4 regions of the Aliivibrio wodanis genome follow, and region 1 is predicted to be linked to each of the others. Evidence: riboswitches for the same ligand, from Rfam matches in the RefSeq annotation. Region 1 holds a riboswitch; each other region holds the start of a gene.

Region 1 (8,468 bases):
AAAGTTGCTAATTGAGTTGGTTTAACTGTATATGTAATTTTTTGATTATTTAGAATACACTCATACTCAGATAATCTATCTTGCAATATGAAAGCAACAGCAAGCTCATTTTCAATAAGTAAATGCGCGATATGATCTTCACATTTTACCCAAAGATCTACTCGGCTTTTTGAACTTATCTCTTTATTCTGTCGAGTGAGTAAAAAACCACTCTGCTGTAAATTCAATATAGTTAACCTATTTTTCTTTCTATTTTATTAAACTCACTAACCACCCAATCACCAAATTCTTTTAACAGTGCAATTACTGAACGTTTTGGTATTTTTCGGCCTTTTAACAACATGACTAGCCTTTCTATTTCAACTTGCTTGTCAGGGTAATACTCTAAAAACTTTCGCGCACACAACACTGGATGATCGTACCAACCTTTATCTCTATGCATAACCAATGAATAGCAGCTTCGTAATACTTTTTTAGCTATAGTTTTCTGTTGTTCAACTTGAGTTTCTATATTTTGGTTCGTGGATATTTTTTTAATATATACCTGCAACCATTCTTCAATATCCATATTCATATTTTTAGCTATTTCCCAGCTTGGTTCAAAATCACCAAAGCGAGTCGATAGATCATCACCAAAAATACACACGCAGCAGTGACGAAGCCAAAAGCCCCAGCTGAATATTGATTCAAGCTGCAATACTTCCTTCGCTTCTCCAATGTTAAAAGTAACGCCTGTTATTTGTGGGTATTTTGACTGGAATCTTACCTTAATCGTATTAACCAAAGTTTGCTCTTTATTGGTCAAAGGTAATGTAGTTATTATCGTTACATCTAAATTAGAACGGCCGGGGGTCGCTTGACGTCGCGCTACGCTGCCATAAAGATAGATACTATGAAGTGATTTAGGAACCGCTGAACGCACATGAGCAATCAGATCTCGAATGACAGGTTCAAACTCTTTTTGGAAGGGTGATTGTTTATCAATAATAGGTAAAGTAAAACGGGACACAAAACACACTCCAATCAAAATAGATACAGAAGTAATGATCGCGATTTCACCATAAAAAAGCAATAAAAAACCGGTCATTTAGACCGGTTTGTTAATGATATTGCTAGTTTTATGCAGTTACTGCACGTTTTTTAGACATTATCATCAATGCACCACAAACAAGAATAAACGCGGCTGTTGATGCAGCAAATGCCATTAATACCGATCCTGTAAAACCAAGAGCGATATAACCAATAGCAGATACACCTGCAACGGATAATGCATAAGGTAATTGTGTCGCTACATGATCAATATGACTACAACGAGCACCAGTAGAAGACAAAATGGTAGTATCAGAGATTGGTGAACAATGGTCTCCAAATACAGATCCCGCTAATACCGCACCTAACATTGGTAAAATAAGTGCTATATCAGTCGCGCCCGCCATATCACCTGCAATTGGTAACATGATACCAAACGTACCCCATGATGTACCCGTACTAAATGCCATTAGACCTGAAAGAAGGAATAAAATAACAGGGATCCAGTGAATACCGATGCTACCTTGAGCCAAGCTAGATAAGTAAGAACCTGTTTTCATATCACCTATAACAGAGCCAATTGTCCATGCAAAGAATAAAATCAAGATTGCACCAAACATCGATTTAGCACCAATCCACATGGTCATACCAATATCTTTTGCTGAAATATCTTGACGAAAAACAGTAATAAGAGCAGCACCAAGGCCAATCAAACCACCATAACATAATGATGCACCAACATCGGTATTTTCAAAAGCACCAAGAATATTAATTTCTTTACCATCAGCAACCAACGCTTGTACGCCGGTATAAATCATAAAGAATACTGTCGCTACAATTAGCGTAATTATTGGGAAAATCAAATCTGAAACTTTACCAGTTTCACTCTCAGTAATATTTAGCTCTTCGTTTAGGTCTTTAGATTCAGCATTTACTGCTTTATCATCAAAACCATTACCACGTGATGCTTCATTTTCATGATTACGCATTGGACCAACGTCTAGTTGGAACCAAACAACAGCAAATACCATTAATAGAGCAAAAACAGCGTAAAAATTCATTGGAATCAAGCGAACATATGCACCTAATGCCGAATATTCAGTTACACCGTGTGATACCAAAATACCACCAATAATGGTAATGATATACGCGCCCCAACTTGATGCAGGCATTAAGACACACATTGGTGCAGCAGTAGAATCAAGAATATAAGCTAGCTTTGCTCTTGATACATAAAAACGGTCAGTTACAGGACGAGAAATAGAACCAACAGCTAAGCTATTAAAATAGTCATCCACAAAAATGAAGACACCAAGAAAAGCAGCAAGTAGTTTTGCACCACGTTTACTTTTAATTTTTGTCTGCGCCCATTCTGCAAATGCACGAGTACCACCAGAAAGTGTTAATAGTGCCGTTGTCATTCCTAATAAAATAAGGAAAGCAACAATACTCATATTCCATGTATTAATAGCCCCATCATCGATGAAAACACCTTTAATAGAACTAAAGGTATAAGACACAGTACTAGAAATTGAGTAATTAGACAGCAAGATTGCGCCTAAAATAATACCAACACCAAGAGAAAGTAATACTCGGCGTGTAATAATTGCTAAACCCAAAGCCATTAATGGGGGCAATATTGATATTGGAGAATTGGAAAAATCAGCTAAGTTCATGATCTACAACAACCAGTTTGGTTGGAGATCTACTGTTGATACGGCAAAGCCGTTATAAAGGAAGTGAATGTAAACCATTTCCCCACAGTAGCGCTCCATAGTTGAAAAAATAAAATTGACTATGGCAGTGTTATTCCTTTTCGAAATAACCCCAGCTAAGCACGCTTGATTAACGTAATTAGCTTCGGCACTGACTCCTTTCAATTGCCGTCATCAGAATCACCCTCAAACAATCTACTTTTAGGCAGTGCGCCTCTACCCGTTTAGGTGCGCCCATTGTACTTATTGAAAACAAATTTGCAATGCTATTTTGAGCAATTTAACATTAGGCTACCACACCACTCAGAATGAGATACTTTAACCTTATTTAACTTGACCTATGACACTTATCTCAATATCTTTTAATATATCTATCACTAATATTTTTAATTTATTGACTAATTAATTTGATATATTCTTTTTCTGTTATATTATAATTGTATTATCAAAAATAATTTTGGAATGAACAATGTCTGATACTATTAAAACACTACTGAATCTACGCAGCTTACGTGTACTATCTCGTGAAATGACTCTTGAGCAATTAGAAGAAGCTCTTGAGAAACTACAATCAGTTGTAGCTGAACGTCAAGATACTGAGGCAGAAGACCGCGCTCAACTTGCTGAAAAACAAGCGAAACTTGAAGAGTTCCGTCAAATGATGATCGATAATGGTATTGCACCTGAAGATCTAATGGACACTATGTCTTCTACTACAGTAAAAACAAAACAGAAACGTGCTCCACGTCCTGCTAAATACAAATTCTCAGATCATGCTGGTGCAGAAAAAACATGGACAGGCCAAGGTCGTACTCCATCGGCACTTCAGACTCAACTTGATGCTGGTAAAGCTTTAGAAGATTTCCTAATCTAATCATTATATTGATAAGACTAAAGATAATTTAAAGCCACTCATTTGAGTGGCTTTTTTATATCTGAGTATTGACTTAAAATATGTTCAGTACATCAAATTCATTATATTAATGGAATTCAAAGTCACTGCATTTAGATTTATTATTCTAAAAAATCAAAAAAAACCGTTAAAAATAATTTTATCACGGCTTTTCTTCAAATTAACTCTAAAAAACGTATGCTATACCAACATTACCTGTTGTACTTGTCGTATGCTCTATCATTGGGCTACTTTCAATCTGTCCTTCCAAGTTTACGTAACGAAGACCACCAGTAACACGAATATTAGGAGTTAAATGAAAGTAAGTTGATAAACCAACAAAAAATTGTCCATCCCAATCAGCATCAAATGAACTCATAGCACCACCTGTTCTCGTTGATTCTTCAGCTGACACACCATATAAGTGATTATTTAATCGCTCACTATTATATGAATAACCAAATGATGGTGTGATAGCCCAACCTTTTCTTCGAATTGGTAACTTCCAAACCGCTTCAGCATAAATTCCATTGTGTGTATTACCAATATCTGAGCCTGCACCAACTTCAAACAAGCCAATATGAGTAATAGCTTGATAAGTCACACCGCCTAAAATAGTGCTTTTACGTTCATCCAATTGTTGCATCGCTGCATTATCCGAATCTTCTGGTTTAAACGTTCGAGGATCATAGATAAAACGGAAAATAATATTCTGTGGCGAGCCAACTGGACGCAGGCGATAACCACCACTAAACCCACGAAGGAAAAGATGCTCTCCTTCATAACCAATCATAGGGATCACTGTCGTATTTGAAGGAGTTTCTTTATAAAAAGATGGAGAATAGGCAGCTGCTGCACCAATTGACCACTGAGAAATTTGTGCGTTTGCACTCGCGGCAACAGTTAATGCTGCACCGACAATCATTCCACTTACTAATTTATTCACGATAGCGACCCTATTTATAGCTCATTAATTTGTGACAACGTATCATAGTATTACTGACTCGTTACGATAGGCACACTATACAGTACTTAATACTTTTTCATAGTTTTTTACTTTTAATTTTGTAAATTTAGGCGGGAATCTCATAAATAACATAAAAGAAAATAATAAGGCTTAATATTTAAATGAAGAAAAGAAAATAATAAAGTTACAGATAATAAAAAGCAGGCTTATCGCCTGCTTTTTATCTATTTTTAGGTAACTTAGCTGTCATCTTCTCTAAAGTTACTTGGTAAATTCAATTTCATTTCATTCCAAATCAAATTACCTTCAAGACCATACTGCCGCATTCTTGGCATTACTGCGTCTTTTCTTTCTTCTTCACAAATCTGTTTTAAATCACGGTAGAATTGCAGTGCAAGTTCACGTGCTTCTGGATTTGAAAAATAATAGCTACCAACACGAGCATATAGCTTTTTAAGACCATTAAAGATAAGTCCATAAATTTGGTTTCCAGATTTAAACGCAACCCCTTGGAAAAGCATGTAATCGTAATAATTAAATGTTTTTGCAATTAATATCTCTTCACGTTTTTCTGGATCTTTTTCATTATCTTCTTTTACTTCAGCTTTAATCTTAGCGCCAAAAGGAGACTCTTCAATAAAGGTATCCCAGCTATCTGCTGCTAATAATTGCTCACAAGAATCAATAACACGATTAAGCGTTCGTAAAGAACCTTCTTTATCTGTTTTAAACGCTTGTCTCATAAAAATACAACTAATATTAGTTCGTGCAGCTAATAGGTCTTCAACAATAGAAGTCGCATTATTTGCATCAACCAATGTCATTAATGTATCTAAGATATGAAGTCCTGATGTCTCCATATAATTATTTACTTTGGTTGGCTTGCCATGTTTAATAGTTAACCATCCATCACGAGCTAAACGCTGTAGTACTTCACGTAATGTCGTTCTTGTCACACCGATAAGCTCAGAAAGCTCGCGCTCAGCTGGTAAAATTGAACCTGGTGGAAAACGTCCATTCCAAATACTTTCAATAATGTATTTTTCAGCAAAGGCTGCTGGACTTTTTGCCTTAATAACCATACAAGTTTCAAATCCATTCTTTAATGTAAAAACTAGACTCATCATACCACCAGTTCAATAAATCCTTAACTCTTTATTAAATAAAGCGAGGCTTTTAGGTACATAATTATTACTTTAAACCCTTATCATATCGTATATAAAACCACCAATATTGTAGAACGCCTTACTTTTATTAATAAAGCCGACCAAAGGCACATTTTATGCAATTTACCTCTTTTCAAATATTGACTATTAGTTAATAAAGAGTAAAGTTCAGACGTTTAGTATTAAGGTTAAGTATATATAGGTAGTTATTTGGCAAAGCAGTAAAATTACTTTGTTGTTTTTCTAAATAGTTGTTTATCTTTACTAAAAAAAATATGTTAGGCGATTATTATCAACTCCCTACTTAACCTTATTTTTCATGGAATTAACGTAATAATAACGTAATAATGTAGAGAGCATCACATGTCTATTTCGCTAGGGAATGCATTTATCAAAAACTTTCTTGGTAAAGCCCCCGACTGGTACAAAATTGCAATACTATCTTTTTTAATAATTAACCCTTTAGTTTTCTTTCTTGTTGACCCATTTACTGCGGGTTGGCTATTGGTTGTCGAGTTCATTTTTACCCTTGCGATGGCATTGAAATGCTACCCTTTACAGCCTGGTGGTTTATTAGCCATTGAAGCTATTGCTATTGGTATGACAAGTCCTGAGCAAGTAAAACACGAATTAGTTGCCAATATTGAAGTCTTACTACTATTAGTATTTATGGTTGCCGGTATTTATTTCATGAAGCAATTGCTTCTGTTTATTTTTACCAAAATATTAATTGGCATAAAATCTAAACCTGCGCTTTCTGCTGCTTTTTGTTTTACCGCAGCCTTCCTATCTGCATTCCTTGATGCTTTAACCGTTATTGCGGTTGTTATCAGTGTTGCTGTCGGTTTCTATGCTATTTATCACCGCGTAGCTTCAGGACAAGGTGGTACGCCAACCCATGATCACACGTGTGATTCAAACGTAACAGATGAACTAACTCGTGATGATCTTGAAAACTACCGTGCTTTCTTACGTAGTCTTCTTATGCATGCGGGTGTAGGTACTGCACTTGGTGGTGTAATGACCATGGTCGGTGAACCTCAAAACTTAATCATCGCAGATCAAGCTGGTTGGATGTTTGGTGAATTCATTATCCGAATGTTACCAATCACCGCTCCTGTATTTGTTTGTGGCATGTTAACTTGTGTTGCTGTTGAGAAATTAGGTATCTGTGGTTACGGTGCAAAACTGCCTGCTAATGTTCGTAATATTCTTGAAGAATATGAATCAGAAGAGCGTAGAAACCGTACTAATATTGATAATGCAAAACTAATTATTCAAGCTGTTATTGCCGTTTGGTTAATTGTCGCTCTTGCGCTTCATTTAGCTGCGGTTGGTCTTATCGGTCTATCTGTTATTATCCTAGCAACTGCATTTACCGGTGTTATCGAAGAGCACTCAATGGGTAAAGCGTTTGAAGAGGCTCTTCCGTTTACTGCTTTATTAGCTGTTTTCTTTGCGGTTGTTGCAGTAATTATCGACCAACAATTATTTAAGCCTATCATTGATGCCGTACTAGCAGTCGAAGATAAAGGCTCTCAGCTTGCTCTCTTCTATGTGGCTAATGGCGTATTATCGATGGTTTCTGACAATGTATTTGTTGGTACGGTTTATATTAATGAAGTGAAAACAGCATTACTAAATGGCCAAATTACTCGTGACCAGTTTGACTTATTAGCGGTAGCTATCAATACCGGTACAAACTTACCATCAGTTGCAACACCAAATGGTCAAGCTGCATTCTTATTCTTACTGACTTCAGCACTTGCTCCATTAATTCAATTATCATACGGACGTATGGTTTGGATGGCATTGCCATATACTATTGTTTTAGCTCTTGTTGGTATGTTTGGTATTGTGTTCTTCCTTGAACCGATGACTGCAATGTTCTACGATTTAGGTTGGATCACTCATGGTACAATAGAAAGTGCAACTTTTGCGGTTTCTAGTGGTCACTAATAAAGTATAACTACTTTTATTTGATGAAAAGGCTCTGTTTATACGGAGCCTTTATTTTTACAAGGAATAAAGATGCAAGCCCTTAATCATTTCTCCCGTGTTCGCTTATCTTGGCTTCTATTACTTTTATGTATGGTTTTCTTTGAAGCTTCAGCATTAACCTTTCAACACATAATGAAACTACCCCCATGTGTCATGTGTATTTACGAACGTGTTGCTATGATGGGGATTAGTGGTGCTGCTATCATTGGTTTGCTAAATCCAAATAATCTAATTGTTCGTTGGTGTGGTCTTATTGCCTGGGGGATTAGTGCTGGTTGGGGTTTAAAATTAGCAATGCAGCACGTAGATTTTCAGTTAAACCCATCACCTTTCGCTACCTGTGATTTATTTGTTACTTTCCCTTCGTGGGCACCATTGAACAAATGGGCACCATGGATGTTTGAAGCGTATGGTGATTGCAGTAAGATTGTTTGGCAATTTCTAACACTTACCATGCCACAATGGTTGGTTATTATCTTTGCCGGTAACCTTGTTGCCTTAGCTATTTTTGTTATCGCTCAGTTCTTCAATAAGAAAAGCGCATAATTAACTATTTATATTGCGAATAACAAAAAAGCCATCGGGTAATTATTACCAGATGGCTTTTTTATTTAAATCAGAAAATAGAAATTTACCTATTTACCACAGCACTTCTTGAACTTCTTACCACTTTCACATGGGCAAGCATCATTACGACC
Region 2 (8,468 bases), on a different contig from region 1:
CAATAAATTCCGCACTTTATAAGGTGAATACGATAGAATAAAGCCAGCATTTTGTTGGCTTTACTTTTTATATTCATGCTCGCAATAGGAATTGATTAATACATGGCAACGCTACTTACCCAAGGAACGCAACTAGAAGCAAGAAAGGTTAGAAAACCATTAACTAAATCTTTTTTATTTAGCCTTAGTACTCTTTTCTTTGTCTGTGCTCACTTCTTTCAACCAAACCCTGGCGGTTCAGGCTTACACCTTGCATTTAATGCCATCTCTTGGATCCCTGCTAGTATTGCTATTGCTATTGGTGTATTTCATATAGCCAAACAAGGACTCCTTAAATATTCAACTTTAACACTTGTTTTATCATTGTCTGTAATACTACTCTCTATCCCCTTATTTTATCATGATGCCTCACCAGAATTAGCACTCGGTAAGTTCTTAGGCTTATGGGCTGGGCTAATTTTTTTCATTACATTGCAACAATTCGCTTTTTCAAATAAACAAAAGCAATGGCTTTTATGGTGTATTATTGGCTCTGTTTTAATTGAGACTAGTATAGGTTACATCCAATATATCTTTCTAAAAGAAGGTAATGGCTTTGGCTATAACGTTATCGTTAATCGACCTTATGGTATTTTTCAACAACCTAATGTTATGGCAAGTTTCTTAGCTACAGGGCTTGCTATTGCCTCTTATTTCCTAGCTAGACAACCGACTAAATACCGTGAAAACATCATTGCACTAACCCTGCTTTATGCAACTATCATATTTACAGTACCGCTGATTATCGTCTTGGCATCTCGTACAGGATGGCTTGCTACCATTTTTAGTATTACTTTATTAACACCCTATATGTGGAAATACTGTACTAAACAACGATTTTTTTCTTGGATATTAGCAATAGTTATAGGTTTTAGTGGTCATTATGCTCTCCTCGAAATATCAAAAGAAAAAGAGACGAATAACGCATCAACTATCATTCAAAAAACCAGTTTAGCGAATGCGAGACAATACATTTTCCCTCAAGCTCTCGATATGTTCTTAGAGAAACCAATCACAGGGTATGGTTACGGGAATTTTGAAGCAGAATACACCTTGTATACAGCTAAACAACATCAACTCTCAACGACCTATAGACCTGGGCTTCCTTCGATGGAACACCCTCACAACGAAGTTCTATATTGGGGAGTAGAAGGAGGTGTTGTCGCTATTTTAGGTTTGCTTATTGCTGCTGGTGGCGTACTGCTAAAGATAAGAAAAAGTAAACTAGATACACAGTTTGCTTTACTTGCCTTAATTGCTCCTATTTTTATTCATAGCCAATTAGAGTACCCGTTCTATCACTCAATGGTTCATTGGTTCACTTTTATTATTCTTCTCTTTTGGATAGATCAACTTAGCTGTAAGTACACAAAAAGCGCCATATCGGCGATATCATAAAAGTAGCTTTACGTATAAGTTCGTTAGTTCTCCCAATTGTTACTGCTTTCTATATGCTTTCAACGCTGCATACCAATTGGGTATTAACGAAATTTGAAACCACCCGCCCAATGAACCCTGATATTTTAAATCAAGTGACTAACCCTGTTGCTTGGGAAGATAGATTTAATTGGGATGTGCTTTCAGCTCAGCTAACTATAGGGATTATGAATAAAAAATCAGAATTAATTACACCCTATATAACATGGTCAAAAGAGCTTATAAAAACAAAGCCTAGACCTGCATTTTATCAAAACCTAATCATTGCTTATCAAGCTCTTGGGCAAGTTCAAAATGCAGAAGATATAAGAAGAGAGGCGATTTTCTTATTTCCAAATAATAAATTTGAATCGGTAGAATTAGATGAAAAACTTCGCCAGAACTCCTCTGTATTAAAAGAGAAAAATAAATAAACGATTCATAAAAACCGCTGATTATTCAGCGGTTTTTTGGTTAATTCTTAAAGAACATCAGATAAAGCCTTAAGACAAAGAGCCACATTTTCTTTCTTAGCCGCATACCCCATTAAACCAATACGCCATGCTTTCCCTGCTAAATCTCCCAGTCCAGCACCAATTTCTAAATTATATTCATTCAGTAGGCGTGACCTAATCGCAGCATCATCAACACCTTCCGGAATATAAACTGCATTCAATTGTGGCAACCGATAAGCTTCATCAACAATAAATTGAATACCTAGAGCTTCTAAACCTTGTTTTAGCTCTTGATGATAATATGCATGTCTACTCCACGCTTCTTCTATTCCTTCATTTTTTAGCATTAATAATGCTTCATGTAAGGCGTATAAACTATTGACTGGGGCCGTATGGTGATAGCTTCTTTTTCCCTCACCACTCCAATAACCTAACACCAAACTTTGATCTAAAAACCAACTCTGTACGGGCGTCTTTCTCGATGTCATCTTCTCAACGGCTTTATTCGAGAACGTCACAGGAGACAAACCTGGTGTACAAGATAAACATTTTTGGGAACCAGAATACACCGCATCCAATTGCCATTCATCCACCAATAATGGAACGCCACCTAATGACGTCACCGCATCCACAATGGTTAGGCATCCATGCTTACGTGCAAGTTCAGAAATAGCTCTAGCGTCACTCAATACTCCTGTAGACGTTTCTGCATGCACAAAAGCGACAATAGTAATATCAGGATGTTGTTCTAACGCTTGTTTCACTTTATCTAACGAAACTGGTTCTCCCCACTTATCATCAATAACAATTGCAGTACCGCCGCAACGCTCAACATTTTGTCGCATTCGTTCGCCAAAAACACCATTACGACAAACTAAAACCTTCTCGCCAGCTTCAACTAAGTTAACAAAACAAGTTTCCATTCCTGCACTTCCAGGGGCTGATACTGCAATCGTGAACTCGTTTTCTGTTTGAAATGCGTATTTAAGTAACTCTTTAACCTCATCCATCATTTTTATGAATAATGGGTCAAGATGGCCAATTGTAGGTCGGCTTAAGGCTTGTAATACTTGTGGTGAAATATCTGATGGACCAGGTCCCATAAGGGTTCTTCTTGGTGGGATAAAACTTTGCATTATTCACTCCTTGAAATATAGGGTGTACAAAGAATAGACACAAAAATAATTAAACTCAATTAGACTAAGTCATTAGAGTGACTAAACTAGAAAAAACACCATCAAAACACCTACTTTTACTTTAAAGAGAAGAAATACAAATAAAGTTGTTACCACTTGTTGACATTTAAGCCATAAAAAAGCACATTATTAATACGTATTTTGTTCCTTTGAAATACATAAAGAAGAGGAGCATTACCTAGGTAACTTAATTTGTGGAGTCCAAACTCCTAGTCAACTAAGTGAGGGAGAGTAATGCCGAGACGAACTTTATTGGGAAAACTTCGTCGGTCGTTTAGGCTGAATCCTAACGATTGTCACTTATTTTTTAAGTGAAGGGCTTCTAGCAACTATTTATTTCTTGCTATCACCCCTTCACCTTTATTTTACACATTGGATGTAGTCGGGAGACAGGAAAGTGAACCCTATTAATGTTGCTAAATTTGGTGGCACTAGCGTTGCCAATTTCGAAGCAATGAGCTGCAGCGCTCATGTTGTCGAGCAGAATCAAAAAACTCACCTTGTGGTTATTAGTGCTTGCTCTGGCGTTACTAATTTATTGGTAGAGCTCGCTAACGGTGTACAAGATAACCAAAGAAAAAAAGATATTTTTGAAGAGTTAAAGTCCATTCACTTTTCTGTATTAGATCAACTCTCTGATCCTATTTATCCAGAGAAAGCTATTCTTGAAATCCTTGAAGACATAAAAAAAGCGGCCGATGCAGCTTCATTTCAATCAAGTGATAAACTCACTGATCATCTTGTTTCTTGCGGTGAGCTCATGTCAACTCACCTATTTACTCAACTATTAATTGAACGCGGTAACTCTGCCGTTCGCTTTGATATCAGAACAGTTCTTCGCACCGATGCACAATTTGGTAAAGGTGAGCCACAACTTGAAGAAATATCTCAGCTAGCTCAAGCTAAACTCGCACCTCTTTGCCAGAAACATATTGTCGTAACACAAGGTTTCATTGGGTCTGATAATGAAGGAAATACAACGACATTAGGTCGAGGTGGCAGTGATTATAGTGCGGCATTAATAGCTGAATCTGTAAATGCTTGTGGATTAGAAATTTGGACTGATGTTCCTGGTATTTATACTACCGACCCTCGCATTGCACCTGCTGCATCTCCAATCCCAGAAATTAGCTTTAGTGAAGCTTCAGAGATGGCAAACTATGGTGCTAAAATTTTACACCCATCAACACTATTACCCGCTCTACGTCATCAAATCCCTGTGTTTGTTGGTTCATCAAAAGAACCAGAAAAAGGCGGTACGTGGATAAAGCAAAAAGTAGACAGCTCTCCATTATTTAGAGCGCTAACCTTACGTTGCAATCAAACCATGGTGACATTACATAGTCCAAACATGTTCCATGCTTATGGTTTTCTAGCTGAAGTATTTAAAATATTAGCTAAATATCAGATTTCAGTCGATTTAATTACCACCTCTGAAGTAAGTGTCGCTCTTACTCTTGACCAAACTAATACCAACGGTAAAGCGCCAGAATTACCTTTTGAAGCCCAACAAGAATTAGAAAAATTATGCACGGTTGAAATAGAAAACGATCTATGTCTAATTGCACTTATTGGTAATCAAATGAGTGACTCTAAAGGATATGCTAAGCAAGTGTTTGGAGCTTTAGAAGATTTCAATCTACGCATGATTTGTTATGGAGCAAGTCAGCATAATTTATGTTTCTTGTTACATGAATCAGAATCTAAACGTGCGGTTCAAGTTCTACATAAAGAACTATTTGAAAAGTAGAAAATCATGTTCTAAACCTATTAAACTAAAAAATCCCATTAATTGATTATTAATGGGATTTTTAATGTTTATTATGAAAAAGATCTTAGTTTAGATTTGGCCCTAGCCACTTTTCAGTTTCTAACATATCCCAACCTTTTCTCTCTGCATAACTTTCAGCTTGATCTTGCTGTATTTGAGCAATAGCAAAATAACGAGAGTCTGGGTGTGAGAAATACATACCCGACACTGATGCGCCTGGCCACATCGCATAACTTGAGGTTAATGACATACCAATCGATTCTTCAACATTCATCAACTCCCATAAGCTTCCTTTTTCCGTATGCTCAGGGCAGGCAGGATAACCAGGAGCAGGGCGAATACCTTGGTATTTTTCACGGATAAGATCATCATTAGAAAGATCTTCATCTGGTGAATATCCCCAGATATCTTTACGAACTTCTTTGTGTAAATACTCAGCAAATGCTTCGGCTAAGCGATCTGCTACGGCTTGGATCATAATGGCGTTATAGTCATCACCTTTGGCTTTATACTCATCCGCTAGATCTCGCTCACCAATACCTCCAGTCACAGCAAAGCCACCTATCCAATCGGCTTTTCCGCTCTTTTTCGGCGCGATATAATCAGATAGACAATAGTTAAACCCTTTTGGCTTTTCTGTTTGTTGGCGTAAATTATGTAGAACTTTCAATACCACAGTACGTGATTCATCGGTATACACTTCAATATCATCATCAACACTGTTAGCAGGAAAAATAGCACACATTCCTCGCGCTTTTAGTAAGCCTTCTTTTTCTACACGATCCAACAGATCGTTCGCATCTTTATATAAACGCTTCGCCTCTTCACCCACTTCTTCATGATCTAAAATTGCAGGATATTTTCCCATTAAAGACCATGTCATAAAGAAAGGGGTCCAATCAATATATTGGCGTAACGTAGCAACATCCATATCATCAATAATATGCACACCCGGCTTTACAGGTACAGGAGGCGTGTAGTTTACCCAATCAATATCGACTTGGTTTTCTCGTGCTCTTGCTAGTGAAACGGGTTTTGTTCGTGGTGTTTTACGGCTATGTTGATCACGCACACGCTCGTAATCTAAATCCAACTTCTCAATAAATGCTGGTTTCAATTCATTAGAAAGCAATGACGTACAAACACCAACAGCACGAGAAGCATTATTAACATAAACCACAGGTTGGGAGTAGTTTTGTTCTATCTTAACAGCAGTATGTGCTTTAGAGGTTGTTGCTCCACCAATTAAAAGTGGCAAATCAAACCCTTGACGCTCCATCTCTTTAGCGACATGAACCATCTCATCAAGTGATGGAGTAATAAGACCTGAAAGTCCGATAATATCGACATTCTCTTCTTTTGCTACTTTTAGTATTTTCTCACAAGAAACCATTACACCTAGATCAATAATCTCGTAGTTATTACATTGTAGTACTACGCCTACGATGTTCTTTCCGATATCATGAACATCACCTTTTACTGTAGCTAAAAGAATTTTTCCGTTAGTAGATCCCACATCTTTAGTTGCATTAATGAATGGCTCTAAATGCGCTACCGCTTGCTTCATTACACGAGCAGATTTAACTACTTGAGGAAGAAACATCTTACCTTCACCAAATAAGTCACCAACCACATTCATACCATCCATTAATGGACCTTCTATAACATGAATTGGACGTTCAGAATTTACACGAGCTTCTTCGGTATCTTCAACAATGAAATCAGTAATCCCTTTTACTAATGAATGCTCAAGACGTTTTTCAACCGACCATGAGCGCCACTCAAGTGCTGATTTATCTTCGACTTTTCCGACAGCACGCTCTAGATACTCTGTCGCGATATCTAGTAGTCGTTCTGTTGAATCATTGCGACGGTTAAGAACGACATCTTCTACCGCTTCGCGTAAATCTTCTGGTAAGTTATCGTAAATCTCTAATTGACCAGCGTTCACTATCCCCATATCCATACCATTCTTAAAGCAGTGATATAAGAACACAGCATGAATCGCTTCACGTACGTAATTATTACCTCGGAATGAGAATGATACGTTAGATACGCCACCTGAAATCATGGCATGAGGAAGCGTTCTTTTTATATCGGCAACTGCTTCAATAAAATCAACAGCGTAGTTGTTATGTTCATCGATTCCCGTAGCAACAGCAAAGATATTTGGGTCAAAAATAATGTCTTCTGGCGGGAAACCAATTTCATCTACTAAGATATTATAAGCGTTAGTACATATTTCAATTTTTCGCTCACGAGTATCGGCCTGACCCACTTCATCAAAAGCCATCACAATCACAGCTGCACCATAACGACGGATCAACTTAGCTTGCTGTAAGAATTTTTCTTTACCTTCTTTAAGCGATATCGAGTTAACAATACCCTTACCTTGGATACATTTAAGGCCAGCTTCGATAACTTCCCACTTAGAAGAATCGACCATCACAGGAACTTTAGATATCTCTGGTTCTGAAGCACATAGATTTAAGAATTTAACCATACACGCTTCAGCATCAAGCATGCCTTCATCCATGTTGATATCAATAATTTGAGCGCCATTTTCTACTTGCTCACGAGCGACACTCAAGGCTTCATCGTATAACTCTTCTTTGATTAAACGCTTAAAACGAGCAGAACCGGTAACATTGGTTCTTTCACCTACGTTCACAAAAAGAGAGTCTTTCTCAATAGTTAATGGTTCTAAACCAGATAAACGACAAGCAACAGGAAGTCTCGGTAATTGACGTGGCTTAACCCCTTCTACCACTTGTGCCATTTGACGAATATGCTCTGGAGTCGTACCACAACAACCTCCAATCAAGTTTAGAAAACCACTCTCGGCCCACTCTTTTACGTGTTCTGCCATTTCTTCTGGAGAGAGATCATATTCACCAAAGGCATTAGGCAAGCCTGCATTCGGGTGTGCTGAAACACTGCACTCAGAAATACGAGACAGCTCACTTACATATTCACGTAATTCATCAGGTCCTAATGCACAATTCAAACCAAATGAGATTGGTTTAACATGACGCAAAGCATTGTAGAACGCTTCTGTAGTTTGTCCTGAAAGCGTACGACCTGAAGCATCTGTAATCGTACCTGAAATCATCACCGGTAATGTAATACCCATTTCTTCAAAAACAGATTCAACGGCAAAAGAACACGCTTTTGCATTTAAAGTATCAAAGATGGTTTCAATAAGAATTAAATCAGAACCACCATTGATTAATGCACGAGTTGATTCAGAGTAAGCTTCGACTAATTCATCGAAAGAGACATTTCGGTAACCAGGGTCATTTACGTCAGGAGAAATAGAACACGTTCGATTCGTTGGGCCTAAAACACCTGCAACATAACGCGGTTTATGAGGCGTTTTTAATGTCCATTCATCTGCGACTTCTCTTGCTAATTTTGCAGCTTCGAAGTTCATTTCTTCGCTCAGACTTTCCATATCATAGTCAGCCATTGCGATCGTTGTTGAGTTAAAGGTGTTAGTCTCTAAGATATCTGCACCCGCTTCTAAATAAGCAGAATGAATATCTCTAATAATTTGAGGACGAGAAAGCACTAGAAGATCATTGTTACCTT
Region 3 (8,468 bases), on a different contig from region 1:
AGTTATTGTTTAAGCAGAGAGACGTTCCATGGATAAAATTGAAGTTCGAGGGGCAAGAACCCATAACCTAAAAGATATTAGCTTAACTATCCCACGAGATAAGCTAACGGTTATTACGGGATTATCAGGCTCAGGTAAATCCTCTTTGGCCTTTGATACCTTGTATGCAGAAGGTCAACGACGCTATGTTGAATCTTTGTCTGCATACGCTCGTCAATTTTTATCATTAATGGAAAAACCAGATGTTGACCACATTGAAGGGCTTTCTCCTGCGATTTCTATCGAACAAAAATCCACATCTCATAACCCAAGATCGACAGTCGGTACAATTACTGAAATCTACGATTACTTACGTCTTCTATACGCACGTATTGGCGAACCTCGTTGTCCTGAACATCATGTCGAATTAACAGCACAAACTATCAGCCAAATGGTAGATAAAGCGCTAGAGTTGCCTGAAGGCACAAAGCTGATGTTGTTAGCACCTATTGTGAAAGAGCGTAAAGGTGAGCATGTTAAGACGTTAGAAAATTTAGCCGCACAAGGATTTATTCGTGCTCGTATTGATGGTGAAGTGTGTGATCTCTCCGATCCTCCGACATTAGAACTTCATAAAAAACACACCATTGAAGTGGTTGTTGATCGTTTTAAAGTTCGAGACGATTTAAAACAACGCCTTGCTGAATCTTTTGAAACCGCGCTAGAGCTCACTGGTGGTATTGCTGTTGTTGATTACATGGATGATACCAAGCATGAGCCTCTGATCTTTTCTGCCAACTTTGCCTGTCCACATTGTGGCTACAGTATGTCTGAACTTGAGCCTCGTCTGTTTTCATTCAATAACCCTGCTGGCGCTTGTGGTACTTGTGATGGCTTAGGGGTTCAACAGTATTTTGATGCTGATCGTATTGTTTTAGATAATAAGCTCAGTATTGCTGAAGGGGCGATTAAAGGTTGGGATCAAAAAAACTATTATTACTTTCAAATGTTAGGCTCATTAGCCAAACACTATGGGTTTGATCTTTTTGCGCCATTTAAATCACTATCAAAGAAATTTCAAAATATCATTCTTAATGGTTCAGGAACAGAAGAAATTGAGTTCCAATACAGCAATGATCGCGGCGATCTACGCGTTAAGCGCCATCCTTTTGAAGGAATATTAAACACGCTTGATCGACGCTACAAAGAAACAGAATCAAGTTCAGTTCGTGATGACCTATCAAAGTATATTTCAACTCAGTCATGTTCAAGCTGTCACGGAACTCGCTTACGTTTAGAAGCTCGTAGTGTATTTGTTGGTGACACAACATTACCTGAAATCTGTGAAATGAGCATTCAAGATTCAATGGCCTTTTTTAGTTCACTGGAGCTGAAAGGACAGAAAGCTCAAATTGCAGATAAGGTCATGAAAGAGATTAATGAGCGCCTGAATTTCCTTATCAATGTTGGTCTAAATTACCTTAATCTATCACGTAGTGCTGATACTCTTTCTGGTGGTGAAGCTCAACGTATTCGTCTTGCAAGTCAAATAGGTGCAGGATTAGTCGGTGTTATGTACGTTCTTGACGAGCCTTCTATCGGCCTTCACCAACGAGATAATGAACGCCTATTGAAAACCCTTAACCATCTTCGAGATCTGGGCAATACAGTTATTGTTGTGGAGCACGATGAAGACGCAATAAGAAGTGCGGATCATATTATTGATATCGGTCCTGGGGCCGGAATTCATGGTGGTCATATTGTCGCAGAAGGCAGTTACCAAGATATTATTTCAAATCCAGAATCGCTAACAGGTCAATACCTAAGTGGCGCTAAAGAAATTTCCATTCCACATGAGCGAATTAAAGCAGACCCTAAAAAACAAGTTGAACTGATTGGCGCAACTGGCAATAACTTAAAAAATGTCACACTCAAATTACCGGTTGGTCTGTTTACGTGCGTTACTGGCGTTTCAGGCTCTGGCAAATCAACACTAATCAACGATACTTTCTTTAAGATTGCTCATACTCAGTTAAATGGAGCCACAACATCAGAACCAGCACCCTATAAAAAGATCAAAGGTATTGAACACTTTGATAAGGTTATCGATATTGATCAAAGTCCAATTGGGCGAACTCCTCGATCAAACCCTGCGACTTATACTGGGATCTTTACCCCTATTCGTGAGTTATTTTCTGGTACGCCAGAATCTCGTTCTCGTGGGTATAAGCCGGGCCGCTTCAGTTTTAATGTCCGCGGTGGCCGCTGTGAAGCTTGTCAGGGAGATGGAGTAATTAAAGTTGAGATGCATTTCTTGCCTGATGTTTATGTTCCTTGTGATGTGTGTACCGGTAAGCGCTATAACCGTGAAACTCTAGAAGTAAAATACAAAGGTAAGAGCATTGATGAAGTCCTTCAAATGACCATTGAAGATGCCAATTCTTTCTTCCAACCAGTCCCTGTTATTGCTAGAAAGCTGCAAACACTAATGGATGTAGGGCTATCTTATATTCGTTTAGGTCAAGCAGCGACCACCTTATCTGGTGGTGAAGCTCAACGAGTTAAATTAGCTCGCGAACTATCAAAACGAGATACAGGGAAAACACTATATATCCTAGATGAACCCACCACAGGTCTGCATTTTCACGATATTCAGCAATTATTGAATGTACTGCATCGCTTACGTGAGCGAGGTAATACCATTGTCGTGATCGAACATAACCTTGATGTTGTAAAAACAGCGGATTGGATTATTGATCTTGGTCCAGAAGGTGGACAAGGTGGAGGAGAGATTGTAGCTGAAGGAACACCTGAGAACGTGGCTCTTGTTGAAGGCTCTCATACTGCACGCTTCTTAAAACCAATGTTGAATAAGCAATAAATTCCGCACTTTATAAGGTGAATACGATAGAATAAAGCCAGCATTTTGTTGGCTTTACTTTTTATATTCATGCTCGCAATAGGAATTGATTAATACATGGCAACGCTACTTACCCAAGGAACGCAACTAGAAGCAAGAAAGGTTAGAAAACCATTAACTAAATCTTTTTTATTTAGCCTTAGTACTCTTTTCTTTGTCTGTGCTCACTTCTTTCAACCAAACCCTGGCGGTTCAGGCTTACACCTTGCATTTAATGCCATCTCTTGGATCCCTGCTAGTATTGCTATTGCTATTGGTGTATTTCATATAGCCAAACAAGGACTCCTTAAATATTCAACTTTAACACTTGTTTTATCATTGTCTGTAATACTACTCTCTATCCCCTTATTTTATCATGATGCCTCACCAGAATTAGCACTCGGTAAGTTCTTAGGCTTATGGGCTGGGCTAATTTTTTTCATTACATTGCAACAATTCGCTTTTTCAAATAAACAAAAGCAATGGCTTTTATGGTGTATTATTGGCTCTGTTTTAATTGAGACTAGTATAGGTTACATCCAATATATCTTTCTAAAAGAAGGTAATGGCTTTGGCTATAACGTTATCGTTAATCGACCTTATGGTATTTTTCAACAACCTAATGTTATGGCAAGTTTCTTAGCTACAGGGCTTGCTATTGCCTCTTATTTCCTAGCTAGACAACCGACTAAATACCGTGAAAACATCATTGCACTAACCCTGCTTTATGCAACTATCATATTTACAGTACCGCTGATTATCGTCTTGGCATCTCGTACAGGATGGCTTGCTACCATTTTTAGTATTACTTTATTAACACCCTATATGTGGAAATACTGTACTAAACAACGATTTTTTTCTTGGATATTAGCAATAGTTATAGGTTTTAGTGGTCATTATGCTCTCCTCGAAATATCAAAAGAAAAAGAGACGAATAACGCATCAACTATCATTCAAAAAACCAGTTTAGCGAATGCGAGACAATACATTTTCCCTCAAGCTCTCGATATGTTCTTAGAGAAACCAATCACAGGGTATGGTTACGGGAATTTTGAAGCAGAATACACCTTGTATACAGCTAAACAACATCAACTCTCAACGACCTATAGACCTGGGCTTCCTTCGATGGAACACCCTCACAACGAAGTTCTATATTGGGGAGTAGAAGGAGGTGTTGTCGCTATTTTAGGTTTGCTTATTGCTGCTGGTGGCGTACTGCTAAAGATAAGAAAAAGTAAACTAGATACACAGTTTGCTTTACTTGCCTTAATTGCTCCTATTTTTATTCATAGCCAATTAGAGTACCCGTTCTATCACTCAATGGTTCATTGGTTCACTTTTATTATTCTTCTCTTTTGGATAGATCAACTTAGCTGTAAGTACAAAAAGCGCCATATCGGCGATATCATAAAAGTAGCTTTACGTATAAGTTCGTTAGTTCTCCCAATTGTTACTGCTTTCTATATGCTTTCAACGCTGCATACCAATTGGGTATTAACGAAATTTGAAACCACCCGCCCAATGAACCCTGATATTTTAAATCAAGTGACTAACCCTGTTGCTTGGGAAGATAGATTTAATTGGGATGTGCTTTCAGCTCAGCTAACTATAGGGATTATGAATAAAAAATCAGAATTAATTACACCCTATATAACATGGTCAAAAGAGCTTATAAAAACAAAGCCTAGACCTGCATTTTATCAAAACCTAATCATTGCTTATCAAGCTCTTGGGCAAGTTCAAAATGCAGAAGATATAAGAAGAGAGGCGATTTTCTTATTTCCAAATAATAAATTTGAATCGGTAGAATTAGATGAAAAACTTCGCCAGAACTCCTCTGTATTAAAAGAGAAAAATAAATAAACGATTCATAAAAACCGCTGATTATTCAGCGGTTTTTTGGTTAATTCTTAAAGAACATCAGATAAAGCCTTAAGACAAAGAGCCACATTTTCTTTCTTAGCCGCATACCCCATTAAACCAATACGCCATGCTTTCCCTGCTAAATCTCCCAGTCCAGCACCAATTTCTAAATTATATTCATTCAGTAGGCGTGACCTAATCGCAGCATCATCAACACCTTCCGGAATATAAACTGCATTCAATTGTGGCAACCGATAAGCTTCATCAACAATAAATTGAATACCTAGAGCTTCTAAACCTTGTTTTAGCTCTTGATGATAATATGCATGTCTACTCCACGCTTCTTCTATTCCTTCATTTTTTAGCATTAATAATGCTTCATGTAAGGCGTATAAACTATTGACTGGGGCCGTATGGTGATAGCTTCTTTTTCCCTCACCACTCCAATAACCTAACACCAAACTTTGATCTAAAAACCAACTCTGTACGGGCGTCTTTCTCGATGTCATCTTCTCAACGGCTTTATTCGAGAACGTCACAGGAGACAAACCTGGTGTACAAGATAAACATTTTTGGGAACCAGAATACACCGCATCCAATTGCCATTCATCCACCAATAATGGAACGCCACCTAATGACGTCACCGCATCCACAATGGTTAGGCATCCATGCTTACGTGCAAGTTCAGAAATAGCTCTAGCGTCACTCAATACTCCTGTAGACGTTTCTGCATGCACAAAAGCGACAATAGTAATATCAGGATGTTGTTCTAACGCTTGTTTCACTTTATCTAACGAAACTGGTTCTCCCCACTTATCATCAATAACAATTGCAGTACCGCCGCAACGCTCAACATTTTGTCGCATTCGTTCGCCAAAAACACCATTACGACAAACTAAAACCTTCTCGCCAGCTTCAACTAAGTTAACAAAACAAGTTTCCATTCCTGCACTTCCAGGGGCTGATACTGCAATCGTGAACTCGTTTTCTGTTTGAAATGCGTATTTAAGTAACTCTTTAACCTCATCCATCATTTTTATGAATAATGGGTCAAGATGGCCAATTGTAGGTCGGCTTAAGGCTTGTAATACTTGTGGTGAAATATCTGATGGACCAGGTCCCATAAGGGTTCTTCTTGGTGGGATAAAACTTTGCATTATTCACTCCTTGAAATATAGGGTGTACAAAGAATAGACACAAAAATAATTAAACTCAATTAGACTAAGTCATTAGAGTGACTAAACTAGAAAAAACACCATCAAAACACCTACTTTTACTTTAAAGAGAAGAAATACAAATAAAGTTGTTACCACTTGTTGACATTTAAGCCATAAAAAAGCACATTATTAATACGTATTTTGTTCCTTTGAAATACATAAAGAAGAGGAGCATTACCTAGGTAACTTAATTTGTGGAGTCCAAACTCCTAGTCAACTAAGTGAGGGAGAGTAATGCCGAGACGAACTTTATTGGGAAAACTTCGTCGGTCGTTTAGGCTGAATCCTAACGATTGTCACTTATTTTTTAAGTGAAGGGCTTCTAGCAACTATTTATTTCTTGCTATCACCCCTTCACCTTTATTTTACACATTGGATGTAGTCGGGAGACAGGAAAGTGAACCCTATTAATGTTGCTAAATTTGGTGGCACTAGCGTTGCCAATTTCGAAGCAATGAGCTGCAGCGCTCATGTTGTCGAGCAGAATCAAAAAACTCACCTTGTGGTTATTAGTGCTTGCTCTGGCGTTACTAATTTATTGGTAGAGCTCGCTAACGGTGTACAAGATAACCAAAGAAAAAAAGATATTTTTGAAGAGTTAAAGTCCATTCACTTTTCTGTATTAGATCAACTCTCTGATCCTATTTATCCAGAGAAAGCTATTCTTGAAATCCTTGAAGACATAAAAAAAGCGGCCGATGCAGCTTCATTTCAATCAAGTGATAAACTCACTGATCATCTTGTTTCTTGCGGTGAGCTCATGTCAACTCACCTATTTACTCAACTATTAATTGAACGCGGTAACTCTGCCGTTCGCTTTGATATCAGAACAGTTCTTCGCACCGATGCACAATTTGGTAAAGGTGAGCCACAACTTGAAGAAATATCTCAGCTAGCTCAAGCTAAACTCGCACCTCTTTGCCAGAAACATATTGTCGTAACACAAGGTTTCATTGGGTCTGATAATGAAGGAAATACAACGACATTAGGTCGAGGTGGCAGTGATTATAGTGCGGCATTAATAGCTGAATCTGTAAATGCTTGTGGATTAGAAATTTGGACTGATGTTCCTGGTATTTATACTACCGACCCTCGCATTGCACCTGCTGCATCTCCAATCCCAGAAATTAGCTTTAGTGAAGCTTCAGAGATGGCAAACTATGGTGCTAAAATTTTACACCCATCAACACTATTACCCGCTCTACGTCATCAAATCCCTGTGTTTGTTGGTTCATCAAAAGAACCAGAAAAAGGCGGTACGTGGATAAAGCAAAAAGTAGACAGCTCTCCATTATTTAGAGCGCTAACCTTACGTTGCAATCAAACCATGGTGACATTACATAGTCCAAACATGTTCCATGCTTATGGTTTTCTAGCTGAAGTATTTAAAATATTAGCTAAATATCAGATTTCAGTCGATTTAATTACCACCTCTGAAGTAAGTGTCGCTCTTACTCTTGACCAAACTAATACCAACGGTAAAGCGCCAGAATTACCTTTTGAAGCCCAACAAGAATTAGAAAAATTATGCACGGTTGAAATAGAAAACGATCTATGTCTAATTGCACTTATTGGTAATCAAATGAGTGACTCTAAAGGATATGCTAAGCAAGTGTTTGGAGCTTTAGAAGATTTCAATCTACGCATGATTTGTTATGGAGCAAGTCAGCATAATTTATGTTTCTTGTTACATGAATCAGAATCTAAACGTGCGGTTCAAGTTCTACATAAAGAACTATTTGAAAAGTAGAAAATCATGTTCTAAACCTATTAAACTAAAAAATCCCATTAATTGATTATTAATGGGATTTTTAATGTTTATTATGAAAAAGATCTTAGTTTAGATTTGGCCCTAGCCACTTTTCAGTTTCTAACATATCCCAACCTTTTCTCTCTGCATAACTTTCAGCTTGATCTTGCTGTATTTGAGCAATAGCAAAATAACGAGAGTCTGGGTGTGAGAAATACATACCCGACACTGATGCGCCTGGCCACATCGCATAACTTGAGGTTAATGACATACCAATCGATTCTTCAACATTCATCAACTCCCATAAGCTTCCTTTTTCCGTATGCTCAGGGCAGGCAGGATAACCAGGAGCAGGGCGAATACCTTGGTATTTTTCACGGATAAGATCATCATTAGAAAGATCTTCATCTGGTGAATATCCCCAGATATCTTTACGAACTTCTTTGTGTAAATACTCAGCAAATGCTTCGGCTAAGCGATCTGCTACGGCTTGGATCATAATGGCGTTATAGTCATCACCTTTGGCTTTATACTCATCCGCTAGATCTCGCTCACCAATACCTCCAGTCACAGCAAAGCCACCTATCCAATCGGCTTTTCCGCTCTTTTTCGGCGCGATATAATCAGATAGACAATAGTTAAACCCTTTTGGCTTTTCTGTTTGTTGGCGTAAATTATGTAGAACTTTCAATACCACAGTACGTGATTCATCGGTATACACTTCAATATCATCATCAACACTGTTAGCAGGAAAAATAGC
Region 4 (8,468 bases), 2.4 Mb from region 1:
CCACCCGCCCAATGAACCCTGATATTTTAAATCAAGTGACTAACCCTGTTGCTTGGGAAGATAGATTTAATTGGGATGTGCTTTCAGCTCAGCTAACTATAGGGATTATGAATAAAAAATCAGAATTAATTACACCCTATATAACATGGTCAAAAGAGCTTATAAAAACAAAGCCTAGACCTGCATTTTATCAAAACCTAATCATTGCTTATCAAGCTCTTGGGCAAGTTCAAAATGCAGAAGATATAAGAAGAGAGGCGATTTTCTTATTTCCAAATAATAAATTTGAATCGGTAGAATTAGATGAAAAACTTCGCCAGAACTCCTCTGTATTAAAAGAGAAAAATAAATAAACGATTCATAAAAACCGCTGATTATTCAGCGGTTTTTTGGTTAATTCTTAAAGAACATCAGATAAAGCCTTAAGACAAAGAGCCACATTTTCTTTCTTAGCCGCATACCCCATTAAACCAATACGCCATGCTTTCCCTGCTAAATCTCCCAGTCCAGCACCAATTTCTAAATTATATTCATTCAGTAGGCGTGACCTAATCGCAGCATCATCAACACCTTCCGGAATATAAACTGCATTCAATTGTGGCAACCGATAAGCTTCATCAACAATAAATTGAATACCTAGAGCTTCTAAACCTTGTTTTAGCTCTTGATGATAATATGCATGTCTACTCCACGCTTCTTCTATTCCTTCATTTTTTAGCATTAATAATGCTTCATGTAAGGCGTATAAACTATTGACTGGGGCCGTATGGTGATAGCTTCTTTTTCCCTCACCACTCCAATAACCTAACACCAAACTTTGATCTAAAAACCAACTCTGTACGGGCGTCTTTCTCGATGTCATCTTCTCAACGGCTTTATTCGAGAACGTCACAGGAGACAAACCTGGTGTACAAGATAAACATTTTTGGGAACCAGAATACACCGCATCCAATTGCCATTCATCCACCAATAATGGAACGCCACCTAATGACGTCACCGCATCCACAATGGTTAGGCATCCATGCTTACGTGCAAGTTCAGAAATAGCTCTAGCGTCACTCAATACTCCTGTAGACGTTTCTGCATGCACAAAAGCGACAATAGTAATATCAGGATGTTGTTCTAACGCTTGTTTCACTTTATCTAACGAAACTGGTTCTCCCCACTTATCATCAATAACAATTGCAGTACCGCCGCAACGCTCAACATTTTGTCGCATTCGTTCGCCAAAAACACCATTACGACAAACTAAAACCTTCTCGCCAGCTTCAACTAAGTTAACAAAACAAGTTTCCATTCCTGCACTTCCAGGGGCTGATACTGCAATCGTGAACTCGTTTTCTGTTTGAAATGCGTATTTAAGTAACTCTTTAACCTCATCCATCATTTTTATGAATAATGGGTCAAGATGGCCAATTGTAGGTCGGCTTAAGGCTTGTAATACTTGTGGTGAAATATCTGATGGACCAGGTCCCATAAGGGTTCTTCTTGGTGGGATAAAACTTTGCATTATTCACTCCTTGAAATATAGGGTGTACAAAGAATAGACACAAAAATAATTAAACTCAATTAGACTAAGTCATTAGAGTGACTAAACTAGAAAAAACACCATCAAAACACCTACTTTTACTTTAAAGAGAAGAAATACAAATAAAGTTGTTACCACTTGTTGACATTTAAGCCATAAAAAAGCACATTATTAATACGTATTTTGTTCCTTTGAAATACATAAAGAAGAGGAGCATTACCTAGGTAACTTAATTTGTGGAGTCCAAACTCCTAGTCAACTAAGTGAGGGAGAGTAATGCCGAGACGAACTTTATTGGGAAAACTTCGTCGGTCGTTTAGGCTGAATCCTAACGATTGTCACTTATTTTTTAAGTGAAGGGCTTCTAGCAACTATTTATTTCTTGCTATCACCCCTTCACCTTTATTTTACACATTGGATGTAGTCGGGAGACAGGAAAGTGAACCCTATTAATGTTGCTAAATTTGGTGGCACTAGCGTTGCCAATTTCGAAGCAATGAGCTGCAGCGCTCATGTTGTCGAGCAGAATCAAAAAACTCACCTTGTGGTTATTAGTGCTTGCTCTGGCGTTACTAATTTATTGGTAGAGCTCGCTAACGGTGTACAAGATAACCAAAGAAAAAAAGATATTTTTGAAGAGTTAAAGTCCATTCACTTTTCTGTATTAGATCAACTCTCTGATCCTATTTATCCAGAGAAAGCTATTCTTGAAATCCTTGAAGACATAAAAAAAGCGGCCGATGCAGCTTCATTTCAATCAAGTGATAAACTCACTGATCATCTTGTTTCTTGCGGTGAGCTCATGTCAACTCACCTATTTACTCAACTATTAATTGAACGCGGTAACTCTGCCGTTCGCTTTGATATCAGAACAGTTCTTCGCACCGATGCACAATTTGGTAAAGGTGAGCCACAACTTGAAGAAATATCTCAGCTAGCTCAAGCTAAACTCGCACCTCTTTGCCAGAAACATATTGTCGTAACACAAGGTTTCATTGGGTCTGATAATGAAGGAAATACAACGACATTAGGTCGAGGTGGCAGTGATTATAGTGCGGCATTAATAGCTGAATCTGTAAATGCTTGTGGATTAGAAATTTGGACTGATGTTCCTGGTATTTATACTACCGACCCTCGCATTGCACCTGCTGCATCTCCAATCCCAGAAATTAGCTTTAGTGAAGCTTCAGAGATGGCAAACTATGGTGCTAAAATTTTACACCCATCAACACTATTACCCGCTCTACGTCATCAAATCCCTGTGTTTGTTGGTTCATCAAAAGAACCAGAAAAAGGCGGTACGTGGATAAAGCAAAAAGTAGACAGCTCTCCATTATTTAGAGCGCTAACCTTACGTTGCAATCAAACCATGGTGACATTACATAGTCCAAACATGTTCCATGCTTATGGTTTTCTAGCTGAAGTATTTAAAATATTAGCTAAATATCAGATTTCAGTCGATTTAATTACCACCTCTGAAGTAAGTGTCGCTCTTACTCTTGACCAAACTAATACCAACGGTAAAGCGCCAGAATTACCTTTTGAAGCCCAACAAGAATTAGAAAAATTATGCACGGTTGAAATAGAAAACGATCTATGTCTAATTGCACTTATTGGTAATCAAATGAGTGACTCTAAAGGATATGCTAAGCAAGTGTTTGGAGCTTTAGAAGATTTCAATCTACGCATGATTTGTTATGGAGCAAGTCAGCATAATTTATGTTTCTTGTTACATGAATCAGAATCTAAACGTGCGGTTCAAGTTCTACATAAAGAACTATTTGAAAAGTAGAAAATCATGTTCTAAACCTATTAAACTAAAAAATCCCATTAATTGATTATTAATGGGATTTTTAATGTTTATTATGAAAAAGATCTTAGTTTAGATTTGGCCCTAGCCACTTTTCAGTTTCTAACATATCCCAACCTTTTCTCTCTGCATAACTTTCAGCTTGATCTTGCTGTATTTGAGCAATAGCAAAATAACGAGAGTCTGGGTGTGAGAAATACATACCCGACACTGATGCGCCTGGCCACATCGCATAACTTGAGGTTAATGACATACCAATCGATTCTTCAACATTCATCAACTCCCATAAGCTTCCTTTTTCCGTATGCTCAGGGCAGGCAGGATAACCAGGAGCAGGGCGAATACCTTGGTATTTTTCACGGATAAGATCATCATTAGAAAGATCTTCATCTGGTGAATATCCCCAGATATCTTTACGAACTTCTTTGTGTAAATACTCAGCAAATGCTTCGGCTAAGCGATCTGCTACGGCTTGGATCATAATGGCGTTATAGTCATCACCTTTGGCTTTATACTCATCCGCTAGATCTCGCTCACCAATACCTCCAGTCACAGCAAAGCCACCTATCCAATCGGCTTTTCCGCTCTTTTTCGGCGCGATATAATCAGATAGACAATAGTTAAACCCTTTTGGCTTTTCTGTTTGTTGGCGTAAATTATGTAGAACTTTCAATACCACAGTACGTGATTCATCGGTATACACTTCAATATCATCATCAACACTGTTAGCAGGAAAAATAGCACACATTCCTCGCGCTTTTAGTAAGCCTTCTTTTTCTACACGATCCAACAGATCGTTCGCATCTTTATATAAACGCTTCGCCTCTTCACCCACTTCTTCATGATCTAAAATTGCAGGATATTTTCCCATTAAAGACCATGTCATAAAGAAAGGGGTCCAATCAATATATTGGCGTAACGTAGCAACATCCATATCATCAATAATATGCACACCCGGCTTTACAGGTACAGGAGGCGTGTAGTTTACCCAATCAATATCGACTTGGTTTTCTCGTGCTCTTGCTAGTGAAACGGGTTTTGTTCGTGGTGTTTTACGGCTATGTTGATCACGCACACGCTCGTAATCTAAATCCAACTTCTCAATAAATGCTGGTTTCAATTCATTAGAAAGCAATGACGTACAAACACCAACAGCACGAGAAGCATTATTAACATAAACCACAGGTTGGGAGTAGTTTTGTTCTATCTTAACAGCAGTATGTGCTTTAGAGGTTGTTGCTCCACCAATTAAAAGTGGCAAATCAAACCCTTGACGCTCCATCTCTTTAGCGACATGAACCATCTCATCAAGTGATGGAGTAATAAGACCTGAAAGTCCGATAATATCGACATTCTCTTCTTTTGCTACTTTTAGTATTTTCTCACAAGAAACCATTACACCTAGATCAATAATCTCGTAGTTATTACATTGTAGTACTACGCCTACGATGTTCTTTCCGATATCATGAACATCACCTTTTACTGTAGCTAAAAGAATTTTTCCGTTAGTAGATCCCACATCTTTAGTTGCATTAATGAATGGCTCTAAATGCGCTACCGCTTGCTTCATTACACGAGCAGATTTAACTACTTGAGGAAGAAACATCTTACCTTCACCAAATAAGTCACCAACCACATTCATACCATCCATTAATGGACCTTCTATAACATGAATTGGACGTTCAGAATTTACACGAGCTTCTTCGGTATCTTCAACAATGAAATCAGTAATCCCTTTTACTAATGAATGCTCAAGACGTTTTTCAACCGACCATGAGCGCCACTCAAGTGCTGATTTATCTTCGACTTTTCCGACAGCACGCTCTAGATACTCTGTCGCGATATCTAGTAGTCGTTCTGTTGAATCATTGCGACGGTTAAGAACGACATCTTCTACCGCTTCGCGTAAATCTTCTGGTAAGTTATCGTAAATCTCTAATTGACCAGCGTTCACTATCCCCATATCCATACCATTCTTAAAGCAGTGATATAAGAACACAGCATGAATCGCTTCACGTACGTAATTATTACCTCGGAATGAGAATGATACGTTAGATACGCCACCTGAAATCATGGCATGAGGAAGCGTTCTTTTTATATCGGCAACTGCTTCAATAAAATCAACAGCGTAGTTGTTATGTTCATCGATTCCCGTAGCAACAGCAAAGATATTTGGGTCAAAAATAATGTCTTCTGGCGGGAAACCAATTTCATCTACTAAGATATTATAAGCGTTAGTACATATTTCAATTTTTCGCTCACGAGTATCGGCCTGACCCACTTCATCAAAAGCCATCACAATCACAGCTGCACCATAACGACGGATCAACTTAGCTTGCTGTAAGAATTTTTCTTTACCTTCTTTAAGCGATATCGAGTTAACAATACCCTTACCTTGGATACATTTAAGGCCAGCTTCGATAACTTCCCACTTAGAAGAATCGACCATCACAGGAACTTTAGATATCTCTGGTTCTGAAGCACATAGATTTAAGAATTTAACCATACACGCTTCAGCATCAAGCATGCCTTCATCCATGTTGATATCAATAATTTGAGCGCCATTTTCTACTTGCTCACGAGCGACACTCAAGGCTTCATCGTATAACTCTTCTTTGATTAAACGCTTAAAACGAGCAGAACCGGTAACATTGGTTCTTTCACCTACGTTCACAAAAAGAGAGTCTTTCTCAATAGTTAATGGTTCTAAACCAGATAAACGACAAGCAACAGGAAGTCTCGGTAATTGACGTGGCTTAACCCCTTCTACCACTTGTGCCATTTGACGAATATGCTCTGGAGTCGTACCACAACAACCTCCAATCAAGTTTAGAAAACCACTCTCGGCCCACTCTTTTACGTGTTCTGCCATTTCTTCTGGAGAGAGATCATATTCACCAAAGGCATTAGGCAAGCCTGCATTCGGGTGTGCTGAAACACTGCACTCAGAAATACGAGACAGCTCACTTACATATTCACGTAATTCATCAGGTCCTAATGCACAATTCAAACCAAATGAGATTGGTTTAACATGACGCAAAGCATTGTAGAACGCTTCTGTAGTTTGTCCTGAAAGCGTACGACCTGAAGCATCTGTAATCGTACCTGAAATCATCACCGGTAATGTAATACCCATTTCTTCAAAAACAGATTCAACGGCAAAAGAACACGCTTTTGCATTTAAAGTATCAAAGATGGTTTCAATAAGAATTAAATCAGAACCACCATTGATTAATGCACGAGTTGATTCAGAGTAAGCTTCGACTAATTCATCGAAAGAGACATTTCGGTAACCAGGGTCATTTACGTCAGGAGAAATAGAACACGTTCGATTCGTTGGGCCTAAAACACCTGCAACATAACGCGGTTTATGAGGCGTTTTTAATGTCCATTCATCTGCGACTTCTCTTGCTAATTTTGCAGCTTCGAAGTTCATTTCTTCGCTCAGACTTTCCATATCATAGTCAGCCATTGCGATCGTTGTTGAGTTAAAGGTGTTAGTCTCTAAGATATCTGCACCCGCTTCTAAATAAGCAGAATGAATATCTCTAATAATTTGAGGACGAGAAAGCACTAGAAGATCATTGTTACCTTTTAAGTCACAATGCCAATCACTAAAGCGCTCTCCACGATAATCTTGTTCTTCAAACTTATACTCTTGGATCATGGTTCCCATGCCACCATCGATCAAAAGTATACGTTCCAGAAGGTGCTTTTCTATTTCAGTTTTCTTATTGCTTCCTGCCACGGTACTGCCTCATCCATAATACGTTTCTGTTACAATCCTATCACACATCGAATAGGAATCTAGACGTCCAAAATAGATTTATTTATCCAAATTAGAAATAAAGTTTGATATTTATCAATTTGAGTGGAAAATGACCTGAATCACATTTTGTTACATAAATAAGATATATAGAGGTTAACAATGTCCGTATATAACACACTCTGCTTTCTTGCAGCTGCTGCTATGTTAATCGCATTTTTTAATAGCAAAATAGGAAAAATGCAGACAACGATAGCAATCACTGCAGGCTCAATGATGCTATCACTAGGGATAATTTTTGCTGGTCACAATGATTGGTTTCATCTTAGAGAAGTTGCGACTGAAACTCTGACAGATATAAATTTCGAAGATTTTTTATTAAAAGGAATATTAGGTTTCTTATTATTTGCTGGCGGGCTAGGGATAAAACTTCAAAACCTTAAAGATCAAAAGTGGGAAATAACCGTACTTGCTTTAGGAGCTACCTTATTCTCAACTTTCTTTATTGGTTTTACTCTATGGGGAATATGTAATCTAATAGGTATTAATCTTGATTTAATCTACTGCTTATTATTTGGCTCATTGATCTCACCAACCGATCCTATTGCCGTACTTGCGATAGTAAAAAAGCTGAATGCTCCACAACGTATTTCGACTCAAATCGAAGGTGAATCATTATTCAATGATGGTTTTGGTTTAGTAATTTTCGTTACGCTATTTACCATTGCTTTTGGTTCAGAAACACCAACAATTGGTAGTGTAACAGCACTATTTTTACAGGAAGCTATTGGCGGTATTATTTACGGTTTCCTTTTAGGTTTAATTTTCCATTATCTAATAAGTTCAACTAATGACCATTCAATGGAATTATTATTAACCATAGGTATCCCAACATCAGGTTATGCATTTGCTGAAGTCATTCATGTTTCAGGTCCTTTAGCTATGGTCGTATCTGGTATAATGATCGGCAACTGGACCCGTTATATTGGTTTTTCAAAAGAAAGTGAAGAGCATTTAGACCATTTCTGGGAGCTTGTTGATGAATTCTTAAATGGCGTGTTATTTCTTCTTATTGGTATGTCTATGTTGTTATTCCAATTCCATCAAGAAGACTGGATCTTAATGGCAATATCTATCCCACTGGTGCTAGCAAGTCGCTATTTAAGCGTTTACTTACCATATATTGGCTTTAAACGATTCAGAACTTATAACCCATTATCCGTAAATATCTTAACTTGGGGCGGCCTTCGAGGCGGACTGGCTTTAGCGATGGCTTTGGCTATCCCATCAGGCATTATCATCATCCCAGATAAGAATATAGATGTCAGAGAAATTATTCTTGTTATGACTTATTCTGTTGTTGT

The links. Region 1 has a riboswitch for lysine ahead of ACU5DF_RS09520 (Na+/H+ antiporter NhaC family protein). Riboswitches for the same ligand answer to the same signal wherever they lie in the genome.
Region 2: it holds a riboswitch for lysine, as region 1 does, so the genes downstream of both, lysC (lysine-sensitive aspartokinase 3) here and ACU5DF_RS09520 (Na+/H+ antiporter NhaC family protein) in region 1, are expected to answer to the same signal.
Region 3: it holds a riboswitch for lysine, as region 1 does, so the genes downstream of both, lysC (lysine-sensitive aspartokinase 3) here and ACU5DF_RS09520 (Na+/H+ antiporter NhaC family protein) in region 1, are expected to answer to the same signal.
Region 4: it holds a riboswitch for lysine, as region 1 does, so the genes downstream of both, lysC (lysine-sensitive aspartokinase 3) here and ACU5DF_RS09520 (Na+/H+ antiporter NhaC family protein) in region 1, are expected to answer to the same signal.

What each region holds. Positions count from the first base shown of each region.
Region 1 covers NZ_JBREXA010000002.1:339,343-347,810, reverse strand. Annotated here, with positions in the region: gene ACU5DF_RS09530 (DNA polymerase II) at 1-227, opposite strand, end outside; gene ACU5DF_RS09525 (nucleotidyltransferase domain-containing protein) at 233-1,009, opposite strand; gene ACU5DF_RS09520 (Na+/H+ antiporter NhaC family protein) at 1,119-2,705, opposite strand; lysine riboswitch at 2,786-2,971, opposite strand; gene ACU5DF_RS09515 (H-NS family histone-like protein) at 3,214-3,618, shown strand; gene ACU5DF_RS09510 (MipA/OmpV family protein) at 3,824-4,561, opposite strand; gene fadR (fatty acid metabolism transcriptional regulator FadR) at 4,843-5,685, opposite strand; gene nhaB (Na(+)/H(+) antiporter NhaB) at 6,133-7,728, shown strand; gene dsbB (disulfide bond formation protein DsbB) at 7,801-8,316, shown strand; gene ACU5DF_RS09490 (SEC-C metal-binding domain-containing protein) at 8,406-8,468, opposite strand, start outside.
Region 2 covers NZ_JBREXA010000011.1:96-8,563, forward strand. Annotated here, with positions in the region: partial or broken gene ACU5DF_RS23575 (PglL family O-oligosaccharyltransferase) at 103-1,889, shown strand; gene ACU5DF_RS23580 (pyridoxal-phosphate-dependent aminotransferase family protein) at 1,937-3,046, opposite strand; lysine riboswitch at 3,263-3,436, shown strand; gene lysC (lysine-sensitive aspartokinase 3) at 3,504-4,856, shown strand; gene metH (methionine synthase) at 4,942-8,468, opposite strand, start outside.
Region 3 covers NZ_JBREXA010000005.1:26,336-34,803, reverse strand. Annotated here, with positions in the region: gene uvrA (excinuclease ABC subunit UvrA) at 29-2,860, shown strand; gene ACU5DF_RS22965 (PglL family O-oligosaccharyltransferase) at 2,957-4,741, shown strand; gene ACU5DF_RS22960 (pyridoxal-phosphate-dependent aminotransferase family protein) at 4,789-5,898, opposite strand; lysine riboswitch at 6,115-6,288, shown strand; gene lysC (lysine-sensitive aspartokinase 3) at 6,356-7,708, shown strand; gene metH (methionine synthase) at 7,794-8,468, opposite strand, start outside.
Region 4 covers NZ_JBREXA010000002.1:2,717,265-2,725,732, reverse strand. Annotated here, with positions in the region: gene ACU5DF_RS20640 (PglL family O-oligosaccharyltransferase) at 1-353, shown strand, start outside; gene ACU5DF_RS20635 (pyridoxal-phosphate-dependent aminotransferase family protein) at 401-1,510, opposite strand; lysine riboswitch at 1,727-1,900, shown strand; gene lysC (lysine-sensitive aspartokinase 3) at 1,968-3,320, shown strand; gene metH (methionine synthase) at 3,406-7,086, opposite strand; gene ACU5DF_RS20620 (cation:proton antiporter) at 7,267-8,468, shown strand, end outside.